3 regions of the Herbaspirillum sp. 1130 genome follow, and region 3 is predicted to be linked to each of the others. Evidence: predicted binding sites of a transcription regulator. Region 3 holds the regulator's gene; each other region holds the start of a gene.

The links. Region 3 encodes FliA, which starts transcription of late flagellar genes. Its sites were predicted from a motif close to CTAAAGTTTNNNNNNNNNNNGCCGNTA; they were not measured.
Region 1: the regulator FliA is predicted to act here: its motif matches at 1,796-1,822, upstream of JOD78_RS24470 (DUF5610 domain-containing protein).
Region 2: the regulator FliA is predicted to act here: its motif matches at 2,776-2,802, upstream of fliD (flagellar filament capping protein FliD).

The regions. Positions count from the first base shown of each region.
Region 1 covers NZ_JAFICQ010000006.1:55,810-59,974, forward strand. Annotated here, with positions in the region: gene JOD78_RS24465 (Tex family protein) at 1-779, shown strand, start outside; gene JOD78_RS24470 (DUF5610 domain-containing protein) at 941-1,696, opposite strand; gene JOD78_RS24475 (deoxyguanosinetriphosphate triphosphohydrolase) at 2,148-3,299, opposite strand; gene aroKB (3-dehydroquinate synthase) at 3,301-4,165, opposite strand, start outside.
Region 2 covers NZ_JAFICQ010000002.1:996,019-1,000,183, forward strand. Annotated here, with positions in the region: gene JOD78_RS28000 (hypothetical protein) at 1-459, opposite strand, end outside; gene fliD (flagellar filament capping protein FliD) at 684-2,705, opposite strand; gene JOD78_RS13275 (Lrp/AsnC family transcriptional regulator) at 3,139-3,633, opposite strand; gene JOD78_RS13280 (aspartate aminotransferase family protein) at 3,777-4,165, opposite strand, start outside.
Region 3 covers NZ_JAFICQ010000001.1:160,936-165,100, reverse strand. Annotated here, with positions in the region: gene flgA (flagellar basal body P-ring formation chaperone FlgA) at 132-869, shown strand; gene flgM (flagellar biosynthesis anti-sigma factor FlgM) at 1,083-1,397, shown strand; gene JOD78_RS00795 (flagellar protein FlgN) at 1,429-1,887, shown strand; gene JOD78_RS00790 (RNA polymerase sigma factor FliA) at 2,016-2,753, opposite strand; gene JOD78_RS00785 (antiactivator of flagellar biosynthesis FleN protein) at 2,759-3,562, opposite strand; gene flhF (flagellar biosynthesis protein FlhF) at 3,597-4,165, opposite strand, start outside.

The DNA of each region.
Region 1 (4,165 bases), on a different contig from region 3:
ACGCCAGCGTGGCGCAGAGCATCGTGTCCTACCGGGATATGAAGGGTATGTTCAATTCCCGCGCAGCGCTGCGTGAGGTGCCGCGCCTGGGCGACAAGACCTTCGAGCAAGCCGCCGGCTTCCTGCGCGTGATGAATGGTGAGAACCCGCTGGATGCCTCGGCGGTGCACCCGGAATCCTATCCTTTGGTGGAAAAGATCCTGGCCGACATCAAGAAGGATGTGAAGAGCGTGCTGGGCCAGACCTCGCTGTTGAAGGGCCTGTCGCCGGCCAAGTATGCCGATGAGAAGTTCGGTGTGCCCACCGTCACCGACATCCTGAAGGAACTCGACAAGCCAGGCCGTGACCCGCGTCCCGAGTTCACCACGGCGACCTTCAAGGAAGGCGTGGAAGAGATCAAGGACCTGCGCGTGGACATGATCCTCGAAGGCGTGGTCACCAACGTGGCGGCCTTCGGTGCCTTCGTCGACATCGGCGTGCATCAGGATGGCCTGGTCCACATTTCGGCGCTGTCCAACAGCTATGTGAAGGATCCGCACACCGTGGTCAAGGCCGGCCAGGTGGTCAAGGTCAAGGTGCTGGAAGTGGACGAGAAGCGCAAGCGCATCGCCCTGACCATGCGCCTGAACGACACAGCCCCGGCCCCGGGTGCGCGCAATGAACAGCGCGGTGACCGTACCGATTCGCGCCGTTTGTCGCAACACCAGAACCAGCGCGGCCGTGAGCAGGCACCGGCCAACAATGCGATGGCTGCGGCCTTTGCGAAGTTGCGTGGATGATGTTTGTTCGTGATGGTTTGTGATGTCGAGGGTGGTCTTTCTCACGCCTTTCGATGTCATGAAAAATAAGTAAAAAGAGGCTGTCTCTCTTGGGAGACAGCCTCTTTTTTATTAGTTTTTGCGAATTGGCTTTTGCAGATCAGCGCGACTGCAAAGTGCGATTACGCACTGGTACTGATCCGCGTCTGGCTCACCGATACCGAAATGCTCACCGTCGTCTCGCTGGCCGTGATCGTACCGCCCTGGCCATCCGCATTGCCTTCGCTGCCCGATCCGTCCTCACCCTCCTGCTTGCCGCCCTTGACCTTGTTGATGAAGTCGCCCAGCGCCTTCTGCACCAGGTCATAGGTCTTGTCGATGTTGCTGGCGATATCGCCTTGCAGCACGTTCAGGCTCTCCAGGATGCCGCGGGCTTCCTTGAAACCCTGGTCGACGCCTTTGAAGATCAGGTTCATGTAGTCGTCGATGTTGCTGGCGTCTTCCTTGTCCGGATTGTTCTGCTTGTAGAGCTCGAACATGTTGGTGATGAAGGAGACGATACGGCCGGCCGTTGCCTCCGGCGAATTGTCCTGGGTCGATGCGGTCTGGATGGCGTTGTCGCCCAGCTGCGGACGCAGGATATCGTTGATGTTTTCGATGGCGGTCTTGTAGACCAGTGACAGCGGATCGTTCTGCGTCTGCAGCGATACCTCCAGCGAGGATTGCACGATGGAGAGATTGAACTGGGCCTTGGCGCCGCTCACGGTGAGCAGGTTGGCTTGCTTGGCCTGGGCGATCTTGTCGCCGCCGCTGCTGTCGCCGGCGGTGGCGGGCAGCTTGTCGTTGTCTGACGCTGCGGCAGAGGTCGACGAAGTGGAAGAAGGGGTGACGGGCAGCAGGGACTTGTTGTCCACGCCGCTGGTGTTGCCGATAGCCATGACGGTCTCCTGAAAATGAAAGGGGATCCGGGCATCAGAGGGGGAGACGGATCCACGGAAGCGAAACTGCGCACCATGCGCATCCACTCCATTCCTGCATAACGGCCTGTTCAAAGCGGACTTGATATTGACAGAAATTTACACCTGTCAGTTTCTGGGGGACTTCGTTGACAAGTCTGCATTGCACCCGCGCAATCTTTGGAAAAGCCTTGCTGGAAGCGGGTTTGCGGCGATACCGTGCGTGCCGTCGGGCTGACTGCGATGGACGCAGGCGATCAAGAAAAAATGTAACGAAATGTGCGCGGGATGCTGGCAGCGGGATTTCAATTGCATTGGGGTAATGAAATCGCGCTGGCAGCACGACGATGAGGGCGCACGGATGCGCTGAATGAAAACGCCGCGTATCGATACGCGGCGTTCAACGCGGGCGTTGCACCCGCTCCATCAATCCTCACTCCATCACGAACAAGCGCCGATGCTCGCGAATGGCATAGCGATCGGTCATGCCGGCGATGTAGTCGGCGACTTTGCGCGCCTGCTTGTCTAGACGTTGGGTTTCATCCGTGATGCCCTTGACCTGATAGTCCGGCGGCAGCAGGCTGGGTTGGCCGATGAAAGCTTGGAACATCTCGGCGATGATGCGGCGTGCCTTGGCCGTCATGCGATTGACCTGATAGTGGCGGTAGAGCTTCTCGCGCAGGAATTTTTTCAGTATCGCGGCTTCGGCGGCCATCGCATCGGAGAAGGCGATGAGCTGCGGCGCATTGCGCACATCCTCGATGTCGCGCGGGGCGATCTCGGCGATGCGGCTGCGCGAGGTCTGGTTCAGGTCGACGATGAGCGCATTGATCATGCGGCGCACGGTCTCATGGATGACGCGGCGTCCGGTGATGCCGAGATACGCCTGTTCGACTTCGCGCAGATGGCGTGCGAAGAAATCGACTTCGCTCATCAGCTCCATGGTCAACAGTCCGGAGCGCAGGCCATCGTCGATGTCGTGATTGTTGTAGGCGATCTCATCGGCCAGGTTGGCCAGCTGCGCTTCCAGCGAGGGCTGCTTCTTTTCCAGGAAGCGCACGCCGATCTCGCCCAGCTGGCGCGCATTGTGCAGGGAGCAGTGCTTGAGGATGCCTTCGCGCGTCTCGAAGGTGAGATTGAGGCCATCGAAGGCAGCGTAGTGCTGCTCCAGCTCATCGACCACGCGCAGGCTCTGCAGGTTGTGTTCGAAGCCGCCGTGATGCTTCATGCAGTGGTTGAGCTCGTCCTGCCCGGCATGGCCGAAGGGCGTGTGGCCGAGGTCGTGGGCCAGCGAGATGGCTTCCACCAGGTCTTCGTTCAGTTGCAGGTTGCGCGCGCAGGAGCGGGCGATCTGGGCGACTTCGATGCTGTGGGTCAGGCGGGTGCGGAACAGGTCGCCTTCATGATTGACGAAGACCTGCGTCTTGTATTCGAGACGGCGGAAGGCGGTGGAGTGGACGATGCGGTCACGGTCGCGCTGGAATTCGCTGCGCGAGCCCGGTGGCGTTTCACTGAAGCGCCGGCCTCGCGAACTTGCCGAGTGGGCGGCATAGGGGGCGAGATGGTCGGGCGCTTCAGTGTGCATGTCATTCTCCGGTGCAGGCCGCCAGGGTTTGCAAGAGCAGTTCCTGCGGCGCGTTGGTAATCAGGGGACTGCCCAGCGGCTTGATCAGGATGAACTTGATCGCACCGCCTTCGTTTTTCTTGTCCACTTCCATCAGGTCCAGCCAGCGTTCGGTGCCCAGATTCGGAGCCACCGTCGGCAGGCCGGCCGCGGCGGTCACGGCGCGGATGCGCTCGCGCGTGGCGCCATCGATATAGCCCAGGCGCTGCGACAAATCGGCCGCCATCACCATGCCGCAACCGACGGCCTCGCCATGCAGCCACTGGCCGTAGCCCAGGCCATTCTCGATCGCATGGCCGAAGGTGTGGCCGAAGTTGAGGATGGCGCGCAGGCCACCTTCGCGTTCGTCCTGGCGCACCACCTCGGCCTTGATCTCGCAGGAGCGCTGGATCGCATAGGCCAGGGCGGCGTCATCCTTGGAGACCAGGCGCGCCATATTGGTTTCGATCCAGTCGAAGAAGGGCGCGTCGATGATGGCACCGTGCTTGATGACTTCTGCAATGCCCGCCGCCAGTTCGCGCGGGGGCAGGGTGTGCAGGGTGGCGGTATCGGCGATGACGGCCTGCGGCTGGTAGAAGGCGCCGATCATGTTCTTGCCGAGCGGATGGTTGATGCCGGTCTTGCCGCCCACCGAGGAATCCACCTGCGACAGCAAGGTCGTGGGCACTTGGACGAAGGGCACGCCGCGCATGTAGGAGGCCGCCGCAAAGCCGGTCAGGTCGCCGATCACGCCGCCGCCCAGGGCGATGAGGGTGGTCTTGCGGTCGCACTTGTCGGCCAGCAGACGATCGAAGATCTTCATCAGGCTGGCCCAGTTCTTCTCTTCC
Region 2 (4,165 bases), on a different contig from region 3:
GGAGCGGCGCGGATCGAGATATGGGAAGACGCGCCGCAGGTGAGGATTCCATAGTCGTCCATCATGCCTTGCGGCGAACATGCGCTGCCAGAAGACGAACTTGAGTTCCGCAATCACTTTGCCCGTCTGCCCGATCGGTAGTCCTGCCCGGGCCTTGGCCAAATCATGGCGCGCACCATACGCGATCGAACTGGCCGGCAAGCTTTGTTCAAAGGCGGAGGCCCATGGCCACGCAGCACCGTATTTGGCAGCAAGGGCGTCGTCCACCGCATTGCGCAGCACGACTTCACACAAGTGCAGGGGTGTCAGGAAGGCAGCGGAGACCTGCGCGTTCCACAGGTAGAGATTGAGTGCGGCAGGGTCGTCGGGGCCGTGGCAGTGGGTGGCCGCCGCGTAGGTCGAGATGCGCGCGGGCGAGAGTGCCCGGTGGATTTCCGCTATCTGTGCCTGAATTGACATTGCACCCGTTAACCCCTATAGTCGCCACGCGAGCCACGGGATCTGTTAGCGCAAGCTTCCCCCCGAGGACACACGAGAGTTTAACGACGAACCCCGCTTGCAGCGGGGTTTTTCCATTGGGCTTCGGATAAAGCGGAGCAACCTGGGATTTATTCGATGCAGCGGTGACGCGCAACCCGGTGTCACCGCTTCCTCTGCCACGCCATTCGGCACGGCCGTTCTCATCACGACGACTTGGACAACTTCGCCAGCTGCTGGGTCAGATAGCTCTGCCGCGACTGCATCGTCGCCAGCGTGACGTTGAGCCGGTTGAACTGGTTGGTGTAGTTGTCCTTCAGGGTTTGCAGCCGATCATTGGCCGCGGTCTGCTGGTCGGTCACGGTCTTGAGGCTGTCCTGCAGGCCCTTGGTCTTGGTGGCCAGCGTGCCGCTGTCGCCCAGGATGCTGTCCATCAGCTTCTGCAGCTTGGGCACGACGCCGGAGGTCCCGGTGAAGAGCTTGGCGACCGCGTCGAAATCCTTGTTGCCGGCCGTCGTCAGCTTGGCCGCATCCAGCGCCAGCGTGCCATCCTTCTGGAACGAGATCCCCACCTGCGACAGGTTCATACCGCCATCGTCGCCCAGTGCGCCCAGCATGGTGCCGCGGATCTGCGTCATCATGTTCAGCACGGAAGATTCCGCTGCCAGCGGCGAGCCGGTGCTGGCCTGGCCCTTGGTGGTGGACGGGGTCTGCTTGGTGAGGTTGGTCACGGCCTTGGCCAGGTTGTTGTAGGCCGTCACGAAACTGTTGGCCGCCGTCGACAGGCCGCTGGTGTCATTGGCGACGGACAGCGAGAAATTGTCCGCCGCCGTCGTCACCTTCGCCAGGTTCAGCGTCACGCCCGAAATCGCATTGCTGACCTTGTTGGTGGTGCTGGTCACCGCCACGCCATCGATGGTCAGCTTGGCATCCTGCGCCTTGGCCAATTGCCCCATGCTGCTGCCGGACAGGTTGGCATAGTCATTGCTGCCGACCAGCTTGATCGGATCCGTGCCGGCCGGCGTGAGCACCAGATGGTCATTGCTGCCGTCGTTGCTGATGCTGGCGGTCACGCCGGTATTGGCATCGTTGATGGCTTTCATCACGTCGTTCAGGCCGATGGCACCGCTGTTGTCGAGATCGGTCGGGGTGATGGTGAAGGACTTGCTGCCGACCTGCAGCGCCAGGCTGCCGCTGCTGTAAGTCTGGTTGGTCGCTACGCCCGTGGTGGTGACGGTGCCGCTGGGATCGAAGTTGAACACCGCAAAATTGCCGGTGCCGCTGACCCGCAGGCTGTTGGCCGCGCCGCTGTCCTTGGCGGTGAGCACCAGGTGATCGTTGGTGCCGTCGCTGACGATGGCCGCATTGACGCCCGCATCGCTGGCGTTGATGGCATCGCGCACACCGGCCAGGGTATTGGTCTTGGGCTGGATCAGCGTGGTCGAGCCATTGCCGGTCTTGATGGCCAGCACGCCATTGTCGAAGGTGGTGCCGGGCACGATGCCGGCCGAGCTGACCTTGACCGCCTGCGCCAGCTGGCTCACGCCGATGCTGTACTTGCCGGCGGCGGCCTTGGTGGCATCGCGCGGGGCCTGGATCTGCGTCACCGAGCCCGACACGCTGGGGTCATAGCTCAGCCCGGACAGCGAATTGTTGGCCGTGACCTTGATGGTGTTGGCCGTGCCGCCGGTATTGGATTCCAGGACCAGATGGTCGCCGCTGCCATCGGTGACGATGGAGGCCGTCACCCCGGCCTTGGAGGCATTGATGGTGTCGCGCAGACCCGCCAGGGTGGCATTGGCCTGCAGCGTGATGAAGGTGGGCGAGTTGGTGCCGATCTTGATGGCGATCGAGTCGCCGGCATTGAAGGTGGTGCCGCTGGCATAGCCACCGGATTTCAACTTCTGTGCCAGGACCTTGGTCGAGTCGTCACTGTTGGCCTCTGCCGTGAACGGATCGGTGGTCAGGCTGGTGCCGGTGCCGGCATTGGACACGGTGGTCTTCTGCGCACTGAAGCTGGCGGCCGTCATGACCTTCAGGGCGCTTTGATAGCTGGTCAGCGCATTCTTCAGCGAGCCATACGCGGAAATGAGCGTATTGAAGCCGCTTTCCTTGGTCTTCAGCGGTGTGAGCTTGGACTTGCTCTCGACCGCGATGAGCTGGTTGACCAGCGTCGAAACGTCAAGCGGACCGGCCGATGTCGAGATCGTCCCCGTGGAAGTTGCCATGTTGACCCCTAAGCAAACGTGATGTTCTTGTAATTTGAGAAACTGACCCTTCGTCAGCGCACCCGAAGGTTAACGGCACGTCTTTACAAAAGTAAAGGGGAGTTTGCTGACCAATAGTCGTGTTTTTCTGGGGAATTTGTGGAGATTGGATGGAGATGCCGCAATCCGGCCATCGCAGAGGGCATAAATGTAAAGATGAGGCCGAGGGCTTGCCGCGCTGGAAAAGGCTTGCTGTGCGGAAATTGACAGGGGGGTGTGCAAAAACGATCAGGAGGGTTCGCGATCGTCTGTACAGAAAAAAGGGCAGGAAAAAGGCGAGGATAAAGGCCAGCAAAACGTACCGAAAAACGGTGCAGACAGCGCAGCCGCCACATGCAGGGCGTGCCAGGCTGCCACCGCACGGTACCGGCCGGCGGTGGCCAGCCCACGGGGCTCAGGTCTGGATGAATTTTTCCAGCGGATAGTGATGCTTGATGAAGGGCGACTTGATGACGATGTAGCTGAAATACTTCTCGATGCGCAGGTTCTGTTCCAGCAGCGATTCGATCACGCTCTGGTAATGCACCACGCTGCGGGTCATGAACTTGAGCAGGTAGTCATAGCCACCGCTGACCAGATGGCATTCGATGATTTCATCGACGTTGCGGATGGTGGCTTCGAACTTGGCGAAGTCTTCGCGCCGATGGTCCGACAGCGTCACCTCGGTGAACACGATCTGGACGTCGGCCAGTTTCTCCAGACGGATATACGCGCCATAGCCGCTGATGTAGCCGGCCTTCTCCAGGCGCTTGACGCGGATCAGGCAGGGACTGGGCGAGAGGCCGACGGCGTCGGCCAGGATTACATTGGTAATGCGGCTATTCTGCTGCAGGTGACACAAAATCCTCAGATCGATCCGGTCCAGTTTCAACGCGCCGTTAGTCATCATGTTGCCTCGGGTTATTCGACTCAGCCTGCCGGTTTGCCTCGCGTATCGCACGCAGCGCAATCCGGCAGGATGTAGCAGGGCATTTTAACCCCTCCGGCGGCGATTTCCCCATCGTGCCGGAGGCGATACTCGCATGGGCCGGCTCAGCGCACGGCCTGGCGCACCTCGGGTTGGGCCAGCACTTCATCGAGGATGGCACGCAGGCGCGCAAACATCAGCGCGAAATCCTCTTCCGTGTAGCACAGCGCGGGCGCAAAGCCGAGGATGTTGTCGCCGAAGGCGCGGAACACCAGGCCATGGCGATAGGCCACCTGGAAGATGCGATCGTGCAGCTTCAGCTCGGGTGCAAAGCGTGCCTTGGTCTGCTTGTCAGCCACCAGTTCCAGTGCGCCCAGCAGGCCACGGCTGCGCGCATCGCCCACCAGCGGATGATCGAGCAGGGCGCGCAGGCCACCGGAGAAGACCGGTTCCAGGCGTCGGCCGTTTTCCAGCAGGCCGCCTTCCTCATAGAGCCGCAGGACCTCCAGCGCCA
Region 3 (4,165 bases):
TACGTTCGCACCCCGAACTCTAAGGGGCGATAAAGAGAGAAAAGCCTCCCCTGTTTGCCCTTTTGACCTCGCGCGCGCGACGTACCATGAGTGCCAAGATTCGCCTATGCCCTGCGGGCAAGTTGCACAAAATGAAACACGCTTTCCGCGCCCTGCGCCGCACTTTCGCCGTCCTGTCCTTGCTGGCAGCCGGCCTGGGGGCGACTGCGCCTGCGCTCGCCCAGAACGACCCCAACTCCCCCCAAAAGCAGGACTTGCAAGCCTTGCAACACGTGGCGGAGCAATTCCTGAAAAGCCAGACCTCGGGCTTGCCCGGCAGCGTCACGGTCACCATCGATCCCGCCGATGCACGCCTGACGCTGGCGGCCTGCCTTGAACCGCAAGCCTTCATGCCCAATGGTGGCCGCCTGTTCGGCCGCACCACGGTCGGCATCAAGTGCGTGGCCCCCTCCCCCTGGACCATCTACCTGCGCGCCAACGTGCAGGTGATCTCGGATTACCTGGTCGCCGCGGTCCCGCTGGCCCAGGGCCAGACCATCAGCGCCAGCGACATCACACGCATTCGCGGCGACATGTCGGCGCTGCCCAGCGGCGTGATCACCGAAGAATCACAGGTCATCGGCCGCGTCGCCAACATGTCGCTGCGCGCCGGTACGCCGCTGCGCCTCGACACCATCCGCAACCAGCGCGTGGTGCAGCAAGGCCAGGCGGTACGGGTCGTATCGATCGGCCCGGGCTTCCAGATTTCCACCGAAGCGCGCGCCCTGACCACTGCCAACGAAGGCCAGATGGCCCAGGCCCGGACGGCGGCCGGCCAAGTGGTGAGCGGTATTGCCAAAGCGGGCGGGATTCTGGAAATCAACTATTGAGCCGGTGGCCCCGGTTTCTCTATTGATATGAAGCAATTTCCCGCAGGGCAAGTCCCGCGCGAAACGCAGCGGATCGCCCGGACAGGAATGTGAAGAAAAGTACCCGAATTCAGCTTAATTCAGGTGCGGGAATGTTAAAGTTTGCCCAGAACTGGTCGATAATCCATACGACAGGCGGGTGCGAAGCGCCCCCACCCTACAAGGAATACTGCCGTGAACGTTAACGACGCCCTCAAATCTGCTGCCCTCAACACCGAGCAGACGCAAACGCAGACCCGCAACACGACTGCCGCCAATCCTGCGGGCACCGACCCGGCCGCCACCAAAGCGGCTTCGGACAGCGTGCGCTTGTCCAGCACCTATCAGGCGCTGGAAACCAAGGACACCAAAAACGGCGGTTTCAATGCCGAAAAAGTGGAAAAGCTGAAAGCGGCCATCGCCAACGGCACTTTCCAGATCGATGCCGACAAGATCGCCGACGGCGTGATCGATACCGTCAAGAATCTCATCAGCGCCCGCCCGGCCTGATTCCCGTTTTACCGCTCAGAGGATCTTTCGCATGAATCCGGCCAGCAACCTGTCCCTGGAACACGCCGCGCTGTCGCGCCTGGTGGAAAAACTGAGCCAGGAACAGGCACTGCTGGCGGAAGCCACCGCCGAAGGCCTGACCGACATCATTACCGAAAAGGCCGCCATCGTTGCTGAAATGTCCACGCTGGCCGGCAATCGCCATGCGCTGCTGGGCAGCCTCGGCTACAGTGCAGATGAAAGCGGCATGCAACAGTGGATGAATGAGCAAGCCGGCGACGCTGACCGCGAGATCTGGGCCAGCCTGTTCGAACTGGCGCAGGACGCCAAGGAACTGAACCGCGTCAATGGCCTGCTGATCGGCAAGAAGCTGTCCATCAATCAGAGCGCCCTGACCATCCTGCAGGGCAAGACCGGCACCGGCAATTTCTATGGCCCGGACGGCCAGAACAGCATCCGGTCCTCGGGACGCCGTCTGGGCGTGGTATAAGTTTCAGCCGCCTCCCGCTCACGGAAGCACAGCAAGATCGCATCAACAAAAAGCCCGGCATTTGCCGGGCTTTGTCGTTAACGCGTCCTGCGTCCTCTCTCGGATCTGCGCCCTGAAGGCAGGCAGCCTCAGGCCACCCCGCTCCAGGAATGCTCGCGCAGATACGAACGCATGCGCGAGATCGCCTGGCTGTGCAACTGGCACACGCGCGATTCGGAAACGCCCATGACGGCGCCGATTTCCTTGAGGTTCATTTCCTGCTCGTAGTACAGCGCCATCAGGATCTGCTCACGCTCGGGCAAGGCCTTGATGGAATCCACCACGGCTTCACGGAAACCGCCATTGATCAGGCTCTGCAGCGGATCATCATCGCCGTCACCGGTCTGGTAGCGGTCCAGGAAGTGTTCGTGGCCGCCATCGTCGTCGTGAAAATCTTCGTAATAGATCAACTGGTGGCCGCCGCAGTCGGTCAGCAGCGACTGATACTCGGCCAGGCTGATCTTCATGTGCTGCGCCACTTCTGCTTCTTGCGGCTGACGGCCCAGTTGCTGCAGCAGGGACTGCATGGCTTCTTCCACCTTGCGCGCATTCTGGCGGATGCTGCGCGGCAGCCAGTCGCTGCTGCGCAGCTCATCCAGCATGGCACCACGGATGCGCTGCACGGCGTAGGTCTCGAACTGCGCGCCATGGGTTTCCTCGTAGCGGTTGACGGCGTCGAGCAAGCCCATCATGCCGGCCTGGATCAGGTCGTCCACCTCTACGCTGGGGGGCAGCTTGGCCTTGAGCTGATGCGCCAGTTTCTTGACCAGCGGCGCATGCTGCTCCAGTACGTCGTTCTTGCCCTTTTTTCCCTTGACGTTATACATGCACGTCACACTCCCAGACTGGCACCGTCGGTGGCCATCCCGTAGCTGCTGCGAGCCGCATCCGGACCGGCCGTGAAGCGCTTGGACAGGCGCTGGAAAGCCAGCGCGGCACCGGCGAAGGGAAACACGTCCATCACCGCCCGCCCCTGTCCGGTGGCGCGGCGAATATGGTCATCCGCCGGAATCGCGCCGATGAAATTGAGCTGCGCCGCCAGGTAGCGGCTGGCCGCCTGGGCCATGTTGGCGTAGACGGTACGGGCTTCGGCTTCGGTGGCATCGTTGACGATGAGACTGAAGGGACGGCGGCCGATGCGGTCGCTCAAGCTCTTCAGCAGCACATAGGCCGCCTTGATGGAAGACGCCGTGGTCGAGACCTGGATCACGATCTCGCCCATTTCCATGGTCGGCACCGGCAGCGACAGGTCGCGCGCCAGCACGCCATTGACGAGCGTAATCTCGGCCTGCTCGATGAGGCTGTCGAAGATCTCCGCCAGACGGCCGGCATGCGGATCGGTCGCCGAGGGCACGCTGCGGCGGGCGATGCGCGCCATCGAAAAACCTTCCGGCAGGAGCCGTGTGGCTTCCGCCATGGGACGCTCCATCCGCGCCACTTCCTGCAGCGTCGCCACGTCGTGACGCAGGCCGATGCGGGTCAGCAGACCGGTCGTGGCAACGTCGCCATCCACCACCAGCACGCTGTGCTTGGCCTGCGACAGGGACGCCGCCAGATTGATGAGCATGGCACTCTTCTCTTCCTCACCCAGCACCGAGAAGAAGGTGAACAGCCTGGGCACCGGACGCTCCAGCATCCGGCGCAGCCCTGCTGCCTGGTCGATATCGTAACTAGCCAAAGCTCACCTCACGCAGTCCCCGGTCATTCATGGACATGGCAGTAGGACCGATCACGCCCGGCAACTCACCTTCCTGGAATTCGAAAGGGGCGGTTTCACGCTTCTGCTTGAAGGCACGGTCGGCCAGGTAGAGCTTGTTGGCCACATGCAGGTCTTCGGGCACGCGCTGGCCATTGGCCACGTAATGCAGGTTGAGCTTGTGGCGGATCACCACATCCAGCACGTTGCCGATGGTGGCGGCTTCGTCCAGCTTGGTGATGATGCAGCCGGCCAGCCCGGAGCTGGAATAGGCATGTACCACTTCATTGAGCGTACCGCCGGTGGCGGTGGCATTCAGGCACAGCAGGCGCTTGATGTCCACGCCGGCACCGGCCAGCATGGCGTCCTGCTCGGCCACCATCTGGTCGCGCTGGCCGACACCGGCGGTGTCGATCAGTACGGTGTGCTTGCCTTTGAGTTCTTCCAGGGCGATGCGCAAGTCGGTCTCATCCTTGACCGAGTGCACCATCACGCCAAGGATCTTGCCGTAGATGCGCAGTTGTTCGTAACCACCGATACGGT